DNA from 4 places in the Paenibacillus sp. J23TS9 genome. Region 2 is predicted to be linked to each of the others. Evidence: predicted binding sites of a transcription regulator. Region 2 holds the regulator's gene; each other region holds the start of a gene.
The links. The regulator Rex, encoded in region 2, represses fermentation and respiration genes when NADH is low (regulators of the CRP and FNR family bind a similar motif). The targets are predictions, from matches to a motif close to TTGTGAAATATTTCACAA.
Positions count from the first base shown of each region.

Region 1: the regulator Rex is predicted to act here: its motif matches at 1,265-1,282, upstream of nirB (nitrite reductase large subunit NirB).
Region 3: the regulator Rex is predicted to act here: its motif matches at 1,602-1,619, upstream of KJS65_RS23835 (nitrate/nitrite transporter).
Region 4: the regulator Rex is predicted to act here: its motif matches at 1,059-1,076, upstream of KJS65_RS19390 (TorD/DmsD family molecular chaperone).

Region 1 is NZ_BOSG01000001.1:494,977-498,204, forward strand. It holds gene KJS65_RS02385 (hypothetical protein) at 1-237, shown strand, start outside; gene KJS65_RS02390 (hypothetical protein) at 484-1,191, shown strand; gene nirB (nitrite reductase large subunit NirB) at 1,424-3,228, shown strand, end outside.
Region 2 is NZ_BOSG01000001.1:750,716-753,943, forward strand. It holds gene dinG (ATP-dependent DNA helicase DinG) at 1-1,259, shown strand, start outside; gene KJS65_RS03855 (redox-sensing transcriptional repressor Rex) at 1,328-1,993, shown strand; gene KJS65_RS03860 (amidohydrolase) at 1,980-3,228, shown strand, end outside.
Region 3 is NZ_BOSG01000004.1:471,617-474,844, forward strand. It holds gene KJS65_RS23835 (nitrate/nitrite transporter) at 1-1,541, opposite strand, end outside; gene KJS65_RS23840 (response regulator transcription factor) at 1,703-2,350, opposite strand; gene KJS65_RS23845 (sensor histidine kinase) at 2,347-3,228, opposite strand, start outside.
Region 4 is NZ_BOSG01000003.1:187,570-190,797, reverse strand. It holds gene KJS65_RS19400 (MFS transporter) at 1-175, opposite strand, end outside; gene mobA (molybdenum cofactor guanylyltransferase) at 363-1,004, shown strand; gene KJS65_RS19390 (TorD/DmsD family molecular chaperone) at 1,186-1,875, shown strand; gene KJS65_RS19385 (efflux RND transporter permease subunit) at 2,005-3,228, opposite strand, start outside.

The DNA.
Region 1 (3,228 bases), 260 kb from region 2:
GTCAGCGAAATCCCTTTTCAACAGTCAGGTAAACCCTTCAAAAAGCATGATATGCGTATTCCCGTTTTTCAAGAATTTATATCGGCTCCACCACTGCTCGTACACTTGGATGGCGAGGTGCTTGAGGGTACCTGGATGACGGGAGTTTATGTGGACCGAGGTCACTTTTTGGGGCTCGGACCCTATCTCAAAAACACAGATGGCAGCAGAACATTTATGCAGGCGCTCATTAATTGATATTTTTCGTCAAAACCCATGCCTTCCTGTCGAAAAACCTTGTCCTACTATGGTAAAATAGAGATCTCAGGGTGAGAACTCTATTTTTTTTTAGAATTTTAGGATAAGTAATATGCGATATATATGGATTCCTGATCTGATGAGATACTTCAGCTAAAAATCGGTCTGTCTGCGGTCGATAGATGTCGGTAGACGTTTTTCATACCGGACAGAAGCGTGGAATGAATAACTGAAGGTGGTGTTAGGGTGGAGAAAGGAATAAAAAGGGCAATCGTTTTCATCATAGCAGTTTCGCTCATCCTTGCAGGCTGCAACAATGATAAATCCAAGGAGGCTACAGCAAAGGTCTATGCCGGCGACGTCTCTACGATATTGATTTCCGAAAAGGATGATTTTTTCTCTCCAGAAATTATCCGGGATCTTGAAAAATATTTGCAGCAGGGCGAAACGATTCATGAAGGCTTGCAAAACAGCGGGATTGTGACCTTTGCAGACGACGGAGCCATCCGCTCGATCAGCCAGGTGTCGCTTTCACCTGCATTCGTATGGGGCCTGGAGCTTAATAAGAAAAAGCTCGGAAAGGACAAGCTGGATACGGTTCTTAAGGATAATGATGAGATCGGTATTTCGATTGAGCCTACGGAACAGAGAAAATCAGATAACAATCTGCAGTTCACAGTTCTTAAACTGAACGGGGGATCAATCCAGCCGGGAATATCGCACACGTATATTCTTCCTTACGTTGAAAATCAAAGCGTACGCGATATGCTGCTAAGCACGGATTTCATCAAGCTGTCCATGAATAAGCGGTTTATCGATACCGTGAAAGGTTATAGTCCAAAGTCCATTGAAAAATGGGTGATTAAAGTGAACAGCAAGGAGCTCGTTGAGAATGGTCTTGATATGAAGCTAACACCTCAGGACGAGGTGGAAATCCGATTGGACAGGTCCTAGCTGTTGAAAATACATATGAATCACGGACGGATTGAAAAAAATCAATTAATAAATAATAAATGTATGACAAAATAAGTGAAATTATTCACAATTAATGTGAATCAAATCACATTTTAAATTTTAACAATCCTCTATAATGAAGATATCCAAAAAAAGTATTTAGCGCAGAACTTGAAAACGATCATAAATTAATGGCTGATTGCTGCTGCAACATTGGAAGGAGGCTTTTATGATGAAAGCGGACAGGGAGAAATTGATAGTCATCGGAAACGGGATGGCTGGAATAAGTACGGTAGAGCAGATATTAAAGCTCAGCGGTTCATATGACATTACGGTGTTTGGCAGTGAGCCTCATCCCAATTACAATCGGATTATGCTTTCCTATGTTCTGGAGGGCAGTAAAACCATCAATGATATTATTCTGAACGACCTGAACTGGTATGAAGATCATGGAATCAAATTGTATACAGACACGACCGTGGCAAGGATCGATAGTGAAACAAGACGGGTCATTACCGAGGACGGGGCATCTGTGCCTTACGACAAGGTCATCATTGCTACGGGTTCGAATCCCCTAATCCTGCCGATTCCAGGCTGTGACAAGCAGGGTGTGGTAGGTTTTAGAAATATTGAAGACTGCAATCAAATGATTGAAGCTGCACGAAGCTATCACAGTGCCGCTGTTATTGGTGGTGGACTGCTAGGGCTGGAGGCTGCTAAGGGTCTTGTCAGTCTCGGCATGCAGGTTACAGTCGTCCATCTGATGGAGGATCTCATGGAGCGGCAGCTTGATCATCAAGCGGCTTTGATGCTGAAGGATGAGTTGGAGCGTCAAGGAATCGGGTTTGCCATGGGGAAAAAGACCACAGAGCTGATTGGCGGCAAGCGGGTAGAAGGGCTGCGTTTTAGTGATGGTACGGAGCTAGCTTGTGATTTTGTGGTGATGGCAGCAGGGATTAAACCCAATACAGGCGTAGCGAAGGTCAGCGGTATTGCTGTCAATAGAGGGATTATCGTGGATGATTTCATGAGAACCTCCATGCATCATGTCTACGCGGTGGGCGAATGCAATGAGCATCGCGGCATATGTTATGGTCTCGTGGCTCCATTGTTTGAACAGGGCAACGTGCTGGCCAAACATATTTGCGGAGTGGCAACGCAGCCTTATGAGGGCTCCGTCGTATCCACCAAGCTGAAAATTTCCGGTGTTGATGTATTTTCTGCCGGTGAATTTATTGAGGGGCCAATGCACACTGTTATCGCAGCGCAAAACGACTGGAAGCATACGTACAAAAAAATTCTGCTGCAGGATGGAAAAATAGCAGGTGCGGTACTGTTTGGTGATGTGACGGAAGCAGCTCCACTGCAAAAGCTGGTCAAAGAGCATGCTTTGATGACAGACGACATTTATAACGAGATCATGGGAGGGGGCTGCTGTGGAAGCAGCGGTGCGAAAAAGAGCCTCTCCGTTGAAACGATGGCCAGTGAAGAAATTGTATGCGGCTGTAACGGGGTAACCAAGCAAATGATCGTGGAAGCTATCACGGAACAAGGTCTGACGACTGTGGAAGAAATCAAGGCATGCACAGGTGCTACCCGTTCATGCGGCGGTTGTAAGCCTGTAGTTGAGCAGATCCTGCAGTATGTGCTTGGAGATGGTTTTCAAACGGAAAGCAAGCAGGGAATATGCGGCTGCACCAAGCTTAGCCGTGACGAAATCGTTGCTGAAATCCGCGGGAAAGGTTTGAAAACGATACGTGAGGTTATGAATGTTCTGGAATGGAGCCATCCGGAGGGCTGTTCGAAATGCCGTCCTGCCCTTAATTATTACCTTGGGATGGTCTATCCGGCCGAGCATGAGGATGAGAAGGCATCGCGTTTTGTAAATGAACGGCTGCATGCAAATATTCAAAAGGACGGCACATATACGGTGGTTCCGCGAATGTACGGGGGAGTGACTACGCCTGAGGATCTAAAACGAATCGCTGACGTATCGCTGAAATATGATGTGAAGGTAGTAAAAGTTACGGGAGGACA
Region 2 (3,228 bases):
TCAGTGAGGATCTGGTCGATGTCAAAGAGAACTGGGATAAGCTCAGCGAATCCCTCTTTAGTCTCATTCCGGAGCGTAATGATGCTGCACCTGGTGATGCCGGTCAGTTTGTACTTCGTTTGCAGCCTGGCAAATGGCCTCAGGAATGGGAGACGCTCAAGGCGCTGGAAAACCAAAATCATGTTAAAATCAGCGAAATTGTGCGCCGCGGGGAGAAAATGCTTGCAGAGTACAAGGAGGATGAAGACGATTACAGCGCGGACAGCCTGATCACGGATCTAAGCGGTCTATTTAAGGATTTGGCAGTCGAGCGGGATGATCTTCGTTTCTTCATGAATCTTAATGATGAGACCGTTGTATACTGGATGGAAGCCAGCAGCCATTACCGGAGCAAGTCACTCCAGCTGTACGCTGTTCCCGTCGATGTAAGCAAGCAGCTCAAGGATTTGTTCTTTGATAAGAAAAAAAGCGTCATATTGACGTCTGCCACGTTGTCTGTGGATAAATCATTCCAATACATGATTGATAATCTGGGATTGCAAGAGGATCAGGAAAACGGGCGATTGGTCTCTGTGCAGCTTCCTTCTCCATTCAATTATCGGGATCAGGCTTTACTGGTGATTCCGCGTGATTTTCCAAGTGTAAAAGGAAGTGTCGGAGATGCAGTGTTTGTGAATACACTGGTTCAATCTTTGGCGGATACCGCGGTTGCTACCCACGGAAGAATGCTCGTATTGTTTACTTCTTACCGCATGCTAAGGCAGGTCCATGAGCCACTCAAAAATGCACTTGCCAGCAGCGATATAACTGTATTAGGCCAAGGTGTTGACAGCGGCAGCCGCACCAAACTCATCCGCAGATTCCAAGACAGCAGCGCTTCTGTACTGCTCGGTACAAGCAGCTTCTGGGAAGGTGTGGATATTCCCGGAGAAGCGCTGACTTGTCTGGCTATTGTAAGGCTGCCATTCCAACCGCCGAACCATCCGCTCGTTGAGGCAAAAAGCGAACTGCTGCAGCGGCAGAAGAAAAACCCGTTTATGAAGCTTTCTGTGCCGCAGGCGGTTATTCGCTTCAAACAGGGCTTTGGTCGGCTGGTACGTACGGCAAATGATCGTGGGATTGTTATTGTATACGATACGCGTGTGATTGAATCCTATTACGGCAAGTACTTCCTATACTCATTGCCAGGACCCAAAATGGAACATATGATTACTGAAAAAATGGTTCCTCGCATATCCGAATGGCTTCATGAGGGCTAAGCATGCATCCGAATCAATTGACTGAAAAACATGTATATAAATTAAGCTGTTAAATAGGGGGAGCAAGCATGAAATCGGAGAAAATATCCGAAGCGGTTGTCCGCAGATTGCCTGTGTATTTAAGATACTTGAATGATCTGAATAAACGCGAGGTATCCACAGTATCATCACAGGAGCTCGGACTGAAGCTGGATTTGAATCCTGCACAGATTCGTAAGGATCTGGCTTATTTCGGGGATTTTGGCCGCAAGGGGATTGGTTACGATGTATCGTACCTGATCGAGAAAATTCGCCATATCCTGAATCTGGACCAGCAGATCAATGCCGTGCTCGTTGGAGCCGGTAATCTGGGTCACGCGCTATCGAATTATAACTTATACCTTCGGGAAAATATCAAGATTGTCGCTGTATTCGATGAGAATCCCAAAAAGGTAGGAACGCGCATCAGTACCTTAACGGTTCAGTCGATGGATGAAATTAGTGAAACGATCAAAGGCCAGAACATCCGTATTGGGATTATTACGGTTCCTGATGTTGAAGCGCAGAATGTGGCAGATAAGTTGATTACCGCCGGTATTGAGGCTATTCTCAACTTCGCACCAACCATTTTGAAGGCGCCTGCGAACATCCGGATCCATGCGGCTGATTTCACAACAGATCTGCTGAGTCTGGCTTATTATTTGGACAATGGAAAGGACGATTCTGCGGATGACGGAGAACATAAAGACAAATAAATGGGTAATTAAGAACGGAAGCTTTGCGGTTTCTGATGCAGACAAGCCGGTGATTCACGGCTGTATGGTGATCGAGGATGACATGATTACTTATATAGGAGAGGAAATGCCTGAGATCGAAAGCGATGTTTCTGTCGTGGATGGAACTCACCTTTTCTTCATGCCAGGACTGGTTAACACCCATGGTCATGCTGCCATGTCACTGCTGCGCGGGTATGGTGATGACCTTGCGCTGCAAATTTGGCTGGAAGAAAAAATGTGGCCTATGGAGGCTAAATTTACTTCTTCAGATGTGTACTGGGGCACTTCACTGTCCGTACTGGAAATGCTGAAAGGCGGTACCACTACGTTCCTGGATATGTATGACCATATGGACCAAGTCGCTAAGGTGGTTAAGGAATCGGGCATGCGTGCATCACTTATGCGCGGGGTTATTGGTCTGTGTCCAGAAGAGGTTCAGCGCCATAAGCTGAATGAAGCTATCGCGTTTGCACGTGACTGGAACGGACAAGCAGACGGTCGTATCACGACTATGATCTCACCACATGCACCATATACCTGCCCTCCGGACTTTATCGAAAAGTTTGTGCAGGCAGCCCATGACATGGATCTGCCGATGCATACCCATATGTCCGAGACGAAGGCTGAAGTGGAACAAAATGTCCGCGATTATGGAGTTCGTCCGGTCGCCCACTTAGAGAAGCTTGGCATGTTCTCGCGTCCTTCTCTGGTGGCACATGCTGTGCATCTGACGGATGAGGAAATTGAAATTCTGGCTGCTAATCATGTTGCTGTCTCCCATAACCCGGGAAGCAATCTGAAGCTGGCCAGTGGGGTGGCCCGCGTAACAGACCTGCTCAAAGCAGGAGTAACCGTATCGCTGGGTACCGATGGAGCGGCAAGCAATAATAATTTGGATATGTTTGAAGAAATGCGTCTTGCGGCATTGATTCATAAAGGTGTTTCCGGCGATCCTACTGCTATTCCTGCAGCCGAAGCACTCAAAATGGGTACGGTGTATGGGGCTCAATCGCTCTTTTTGAAAAATGTGGGTACGCTGGCTCCGGGGATGAAGGCAGATTTCATCGCCCTGAATACGGATCAGGCGCATTTCCTGCCACATACCGATCTTATCTCACATGCTATTTACTCCGCTTGCAGCAAGGATGTTGAGCATGTTTGGGTAGACGGCAAGCAAATTGTGAAACATGGCGCCTGTCTGACGCTGGACGAAG
Region 3 (3,228 bases), on a different contig from region 2:
TGTGGAGTGCTCTTGAACTTCTTGTTTCCTACGCCTAAATGACTGCTGGGTGGATTAAAGGTGATATCACTAAAGGTACCTACGTACTGAATAATGTCACCTGATTCATCTTTTACCGCATTAATGGTTAATAGCTCTAAATATTCCTCGCCATTCTTTCTGCGGTTCCAAATTTCCCCCTGCCAGCTTCCCTGCTCTTTGATTTCAGCCCACATGCTGCTGTAGAAATCAGTGGATTGACGGCCGGATTTCAGCACACTCGGATTTTTGCCGATCACTTCTTCCTCCGTATATCCCGTCAGCTTTGTGAATGCAGGATTGACGGCATTAATTCTTCCTCTCAGGTCTGTAACCAGAATCCCTTGACCGGTAGAGTTAAATACCTCGGAGGATACCGCTAATTTATCCTGAAAATACATCCACACAACGATAACCAGACTGGCAAGCGCTACCTGCGATAATGCCATAAATCCAATGGAATACTGGCCGGTAACCGAGTGGATAAAGGAGAGCATCAGCGGCGGGAAGAATCCGCCCAATCCGCCCATCATGGACACAATCCCGTTCGCAATGCCGGCTTGCTTGTTGAAATAGAAAGGCACGAGCTTGAAGATGATCCCGTTCCCAAGTCCGGCGCAAACCGCGATGGTTAAGCATCCGACTGTGTACAAGCCGATAGATGGTGAAAAAGCCAGCAGAATGGCTGCAATCGTAAGACCGATAAATACACCCATTAACAAGAACAGCGGTTTGAACTTATCCGCCAGCCAGCCGCCAACCGGGCGCAAGAAAGTTGCCACCACGATAAAGCCGGCCGTCCGCATGCCCGCATCTACCTTTGCAAGTTCAAAATTCGTCACCAAAAAGTTTGGCAGGTATACCGTAAAGGCTACAAATGAACCGAACGTGATGAAATAGAACAGAGAGAAAAACCACAGCTTTTCATTGGTATAGACTCCCTTGATTTGTTCCATCAGAGGCGTCTTAACCTTCGTTTCTTTGCGGTCGCCCAGGAATACGTTCAATACGGCGAAAATAAGCAGCAGAATCAAATATAGCTGAACGGTTCTGGACCATCCGATTTGGGTAGCAATAACAGGTGCAGCGAACGTAGTGATTGCCGTACCGACATTGCCCATCCCATAGATCCCGTTCACAAGCCCCAGCTTTTCTTTTGAATAATATTTTGGAAGAGAAGTCACACCAACGGAGAACACGGCGCCTCCGACTCCGAGGAACAAGCCTCCGATGACAAGAGACGTAAAGGATGATGCCGTACTGATAAAATAAACCGGAAACAGCAGCAGTATAAAGCTGGCTATAAAAACAATCCGTGCGCCAACCACGTTGGCGTAATACCCTAGCGGCAAACGCAGAACCGAGCCCAGTACAACCGGAATCGCAGTCAGGATCGCGAGCCGATCCGCCGGGATGGAAATGTCTTCCCGAATAAACGGCAGCAGCGCGGAGATGATGACCCATACCATAAAGCCAAGCACCAAATTCATTGTTTGCAGCGGCAGCTGCATTTTTTTGATCATTCCAATCACCTTTTCTGAACGTAATGAATGGCAGTTTTGTTGATCCCCATCTCCTATTGTAAGTGACATCATTCACAAAGATAATAGGGAAGTTCCCTGAACCTCGTCAGGGAACTTCCCTATATCAAGCAGCAGGGACCTCTTCTATCCCTTAAGGGATACTAGAAATCCAGCAGTTTTTTCTTTAGCGCGTATTCCACCAGCTCCGGGCGGCTCTTCAGATTCAGCTTTTCCATAATCTTGGCCTTGTGAGCTTCTACCGTCTTAACCGATACAAACAGCTTTTCCGCGATTTCCTTGTTGCCATAGCCCTTGGCAATCAAGGGCAGGATCTCAACCTCACGTTTGGACAAGCTGTTAAACGGATCATTGTCCGCGCTCTCGCTGTCCTTTTTGATAAATTCCCTTACAAGCGAGGTCGCCATCTGTGGATGGATATAGGTACCTCCCTTATGTACCATACGGATGGCTGAGACCAGCTCTTCATCGGGCGCATTTTTGAGCACATAACCGGAAGCCCCATTTTTAAGCACATGAAACAGGTAATCATCATCATCGTACATCGTTAATATCAGTATTTTTGTTCCCGGAAAATCACTGCTGATCTTACCGGTGGCAATCAGGCCGCTTTCGCCAGGAGGCATACTGAGATCCATCAGCAGCACATCGGGTTGATGCTTCGCCACCATCATGTAAGCCTCAATGCCGTCGGCCGCCGTCGCGACGACCTCCATATCCTCCTGATAGTTCAGGATCATGGAGAAGCCGCTCCGGACCACCGCATGATCATCTGCTATGACAATTTTCATCGTACATCGGCCTCCCTCTTGTTATCCTGTGATAATGGAATGCGGAGCTCCACCGTTGTCCCCTCGCCGGGAGCGGAATTCAGCATAAACTGGCCGTCGACAAGCTCGGCGCGCTCACGCATTCCGTATAGGCCGAGACCGGTGCCTTTGGCTTCGTTGTAATTCATGTTAAAACCGGCCCCGTCATCCTTGACGGTCAGCTGAAGACTGCCGTTCTCTTCGCATAACCGGACATGTACCTCATCCGTGCCCGAATACTTCAGCGCATTCAGCACGGCTTCCTGGCACACGCGGTATACCACGGTTTCGATCTCGCTGCCATATCTGGCTGCAGACAGTTCTGCGGAGAAATCCACCAGGAGCCCGTAGTTTTTCCCGATCCATTTAAAATGTGAGCGAAACGCAGCCTCAAGTCCCAAATCATCTAATGAGGATGGCCGAAGCTCAACCGACAAATGACGGATATCATCGAGCAGCCGGGTCAAGGAGACCTCGGTCTGCTGCAGCTTCCTCATTACGTCTTCTTCTACATTCATATACTTAATGACGCGCAGATCAACAAGCGAGCTAAGCAGCTCCTGGGCCACACTGTCATGAAGCTCCCGGGATATTCGCTTTCGCTCATCCTCCTGCGCTTTTATAACGTATTTAAGCAAATTCGAGCGCTGAAGCATCTCCTGCGTCTTCTGCTGCTTCGTCAGATCCAGAAGCATCAACACCCGAATGCCCCGGTCCTCATCAATGGTATGATAGCTGGCTGCATAAGGAACAACCCCTTCGCCGCGAGTCTTGAGATAAACCTGAAACGAGGAAAAGTCCCCCTTCGGATAGTCCAAATAACATTTGGAGCAGGCCATCTGATCCTTTTCATCCGTGTA
Region 4 (3,228 bases), on a different contig from region 2:
CAAAGGGACCCAGTGCCATCAAGCTGCCGATTTCGAGTTTGTTCATGCCTGCATCCTGCAGGTATAATTGAAAAAAGCTGGTGAAGATCACCACGGTGCCGTAGATTAAAAAGTTAAAAGCCTTAAGCGGCAGTAGCTTGGACTCTTTTTTTACAAGTTCCTGCACGTTGCACATTCCTTTCCGACCGAATGCGAATCGACAGTGGCTTTTTTAGAAGCCGCCAATCCCACTTTATCATTTGTTGAAAAGGGATACAAACCAATAAGTGTTAAAGTATCCATTTGTATGGATTTTAAACGATAAATGGCTTGCGGTGATATATAATTTCTAACAAAATATAAAAATAGAAGGAAGTGATGGAATGACGGAAATGACAGGTGTTGTGCTGGCAGGCGGGAAGTCGAGCCGGATGGGAAGGAACAAAGCATTACTGAGGATGAACGGAAGAGAAATGATCATTGAATCCGTGATCCAGAGTATGGCTGCTGTAACATCCAGAATCATTATTTCAGCTAATGACACACAGGTTTACGAAGATTTGGGACATGAAATTGTATCAGACCTGTTTCCGATGATGGGGCCGCTATCAGGACTCCATGCTGCGCTTAGTATGGTGGAGACGCCATGGGTGATCGTTTCGGCATGTGATCTGCCTTTTGTCAGCGAAGGGATCTTTAAATATCTGAAAGAAGTAATTGAGAAGCGGGCGACGGGTGAAAAAGAGCCCGCGTACCAGGGCTTTATACCCTTAGTGGGGGGGAGAATCCAGCCGTTGGTTGCCGCCTATCATCTCAGCACGCTCCCCTCCCTTGAGAAATCACTTGCAGAAAATAAGCTGCGTATGACGGATTGGCTGAAAGAGCTCCACATTTGCTATATTCCGGAGGAAGAAATTCGAAACGAAACGGGACTCGATCCGGGACGGGAATTTTTCAACATGAATAACCCTGTAGATTATAAACAGGCCTTGGATGAAGATCGGGATAAAAATGAATTGGAATGATAACTTTGAACATTCCATTAAAATTTAAAATAATAAGGGTGGTTTTGGCATTTTATGTGAATTATATCACATAAGAGTCTCTAATGATAAGGTAAGGTTAAATCAGGAAGAAGAAAGCGTTATCTTGTCTGTAAGAATGGAGACAATTATGATATGGACCATGATAAAGGAGGATTCAGCTATGACGACGATGACTGTGAAATCGCTGCTGGACACCGCGAAAGGGGTACAATGGCTTCAGGGTAGAGGCTGGGTTTATCAGCTGCTGATCGATTTTCTGGAGAATCCGCCAAGCTTGTCGCAGATTGCTTTGTGGCAGCGGCAGGCTGCAATGCGCGAGGAACTGGCGCTGACGGAAGGGGGACGCCGGCTTCAGGAACATTGGGGCAAGCTGGAGCCTTGCGAGCTCTCGGATGAATGCCGTATGGAGACGAAAGAATATGAGCGTCTGTTTACCGGTCCGGACGCCCTTCTCCCTTGTGTATGCGAAAGTGTATACCGTACAACGGATCAAGGCAGCGGTCACCGCTGCCTGCAGCAAATCCGGGAAGCCTACGCGGGCTGCGGCATTGTATTTAACAAGCTGCAGAGCGAAAAGGATGATCATCTTACCATTGAGCTCGAGTTCATAGCCGTCGCGGGCGAGCATATGGATGACGCGCAAGGTTTGCCGGAGTGCCAGCTGATGTGGCTCGATACGCAGATTGATTTTCTGGAGAAGCATCTGCTGCAGTGGACGCCCCGTCTCTCGAACGAGTTAACGAGTCTCGCCCGCACTCCACTGTACCGGGAAATCGGGCATATTGTGAGCGAGTTTATTCCATATGATCTTCAAATGCTCCGCTTGCTGCGGGAAGAACTGGCTGGCTGATGCGTGGGCCGGTTGAATGGGCCATGCGTACAATCATCTGACCAGAAACGAATATGCAGCACAAAAAAGGACGCATCCACTCCCGGCAGGGAGGGAACGCGTCCTTTTTTATAATCAAAGCTTCAAATCTTAATCATCCACTTTGGGTTTGCGGAACTTCATCAGGAATTCGTACACAACCGGTACGATGACGAGCGTCAGCAATGTGGAACTGATCAGACCACCGATAACGGTAATACCAAGTCCTCTGGAGATGATACCCGCGCTGTTTTCCAGTCCCGACACCAGCGGAAGCAGAGCTCCAATGGTGGCAAGAGCTGTCATCAGGATCGGGCGAAGACGGGTGGCGCCTGCTTCGAGCAGGGCTTCACGCGTTGACATGCCTTCGCGTTCCTTGTGAATAACGCGGTCGATCAGCACGATGGCGTTGGTAACAACGATACCGATCAGCATGAGTGCACCCATGAGAGAGGATACGTTTAGCGTTTCTCCGCCAATCCACAGGCCGACAAGCGCACCGATGATCGTGAACGGCAGGGAGAACAGGATGGCAAATGGCGCAAGGCCGCCGCCGAAGGTCACAACGAGCACGAAATACACAATAGCGATAGCTGCTGCCATGGCCAAGCCGAGCTGTGTAAAGGTGTCATTGATCTGTTCGGTGGTTCCGCCGAACTTGATCTCTACGCCGTCAGGCTTATCGATTTTGTCGATCTGCTTTTGCAGGTCGGTAGAGGCCTGACCTACATTCGAAGATACGATGTTGGCTGTTACGTTCACGACCATTTTGCCGTCTGTGCGCGTAATCGTATCAGGGGAAGTCCCTTTTTCAACCTTGGCTACATCCTTGATCGGTACCTTCATACCGAGCGGGGATGTAAGGGTCTCATTCGAAATTTCATCGACACTCTTATATTCCTTGCTGTCCGCTTCAATGTACACTTTGTAGTCTTTGTTATCGACCTTGATCTCTGTGAGTACAGGGCGTTCCCGTACCGGGCTGAGCTTCATGGCGATTTGACCGGCTGTAAGGCCCATCGAACTGAGCTTTTGCTGGTCAGCGACAATGGTGTACTGATCATAGGCTTTGGACAGGCTGGTTTTTGCTTTTTCAAAATTGGTCTTGTCTGCTTCAACCAGCTTCAGAATCTGATCGGATACCGGCTTGATGTCATCCAGGCTGTTGCCGAATACGCTGACGCTGAGTGAGCTTCCGCCCATGCCGCCGGACATATCCATGGTAGCCCATTCACCCTTGGCGACCTGTTTTTTCAGACCTTCGACCAGGTTCTTCTTCACGTCTTCAAAATCCTTGGTGTCTTTCTTATATTCAACATAGAAGAGTCCGGAGTT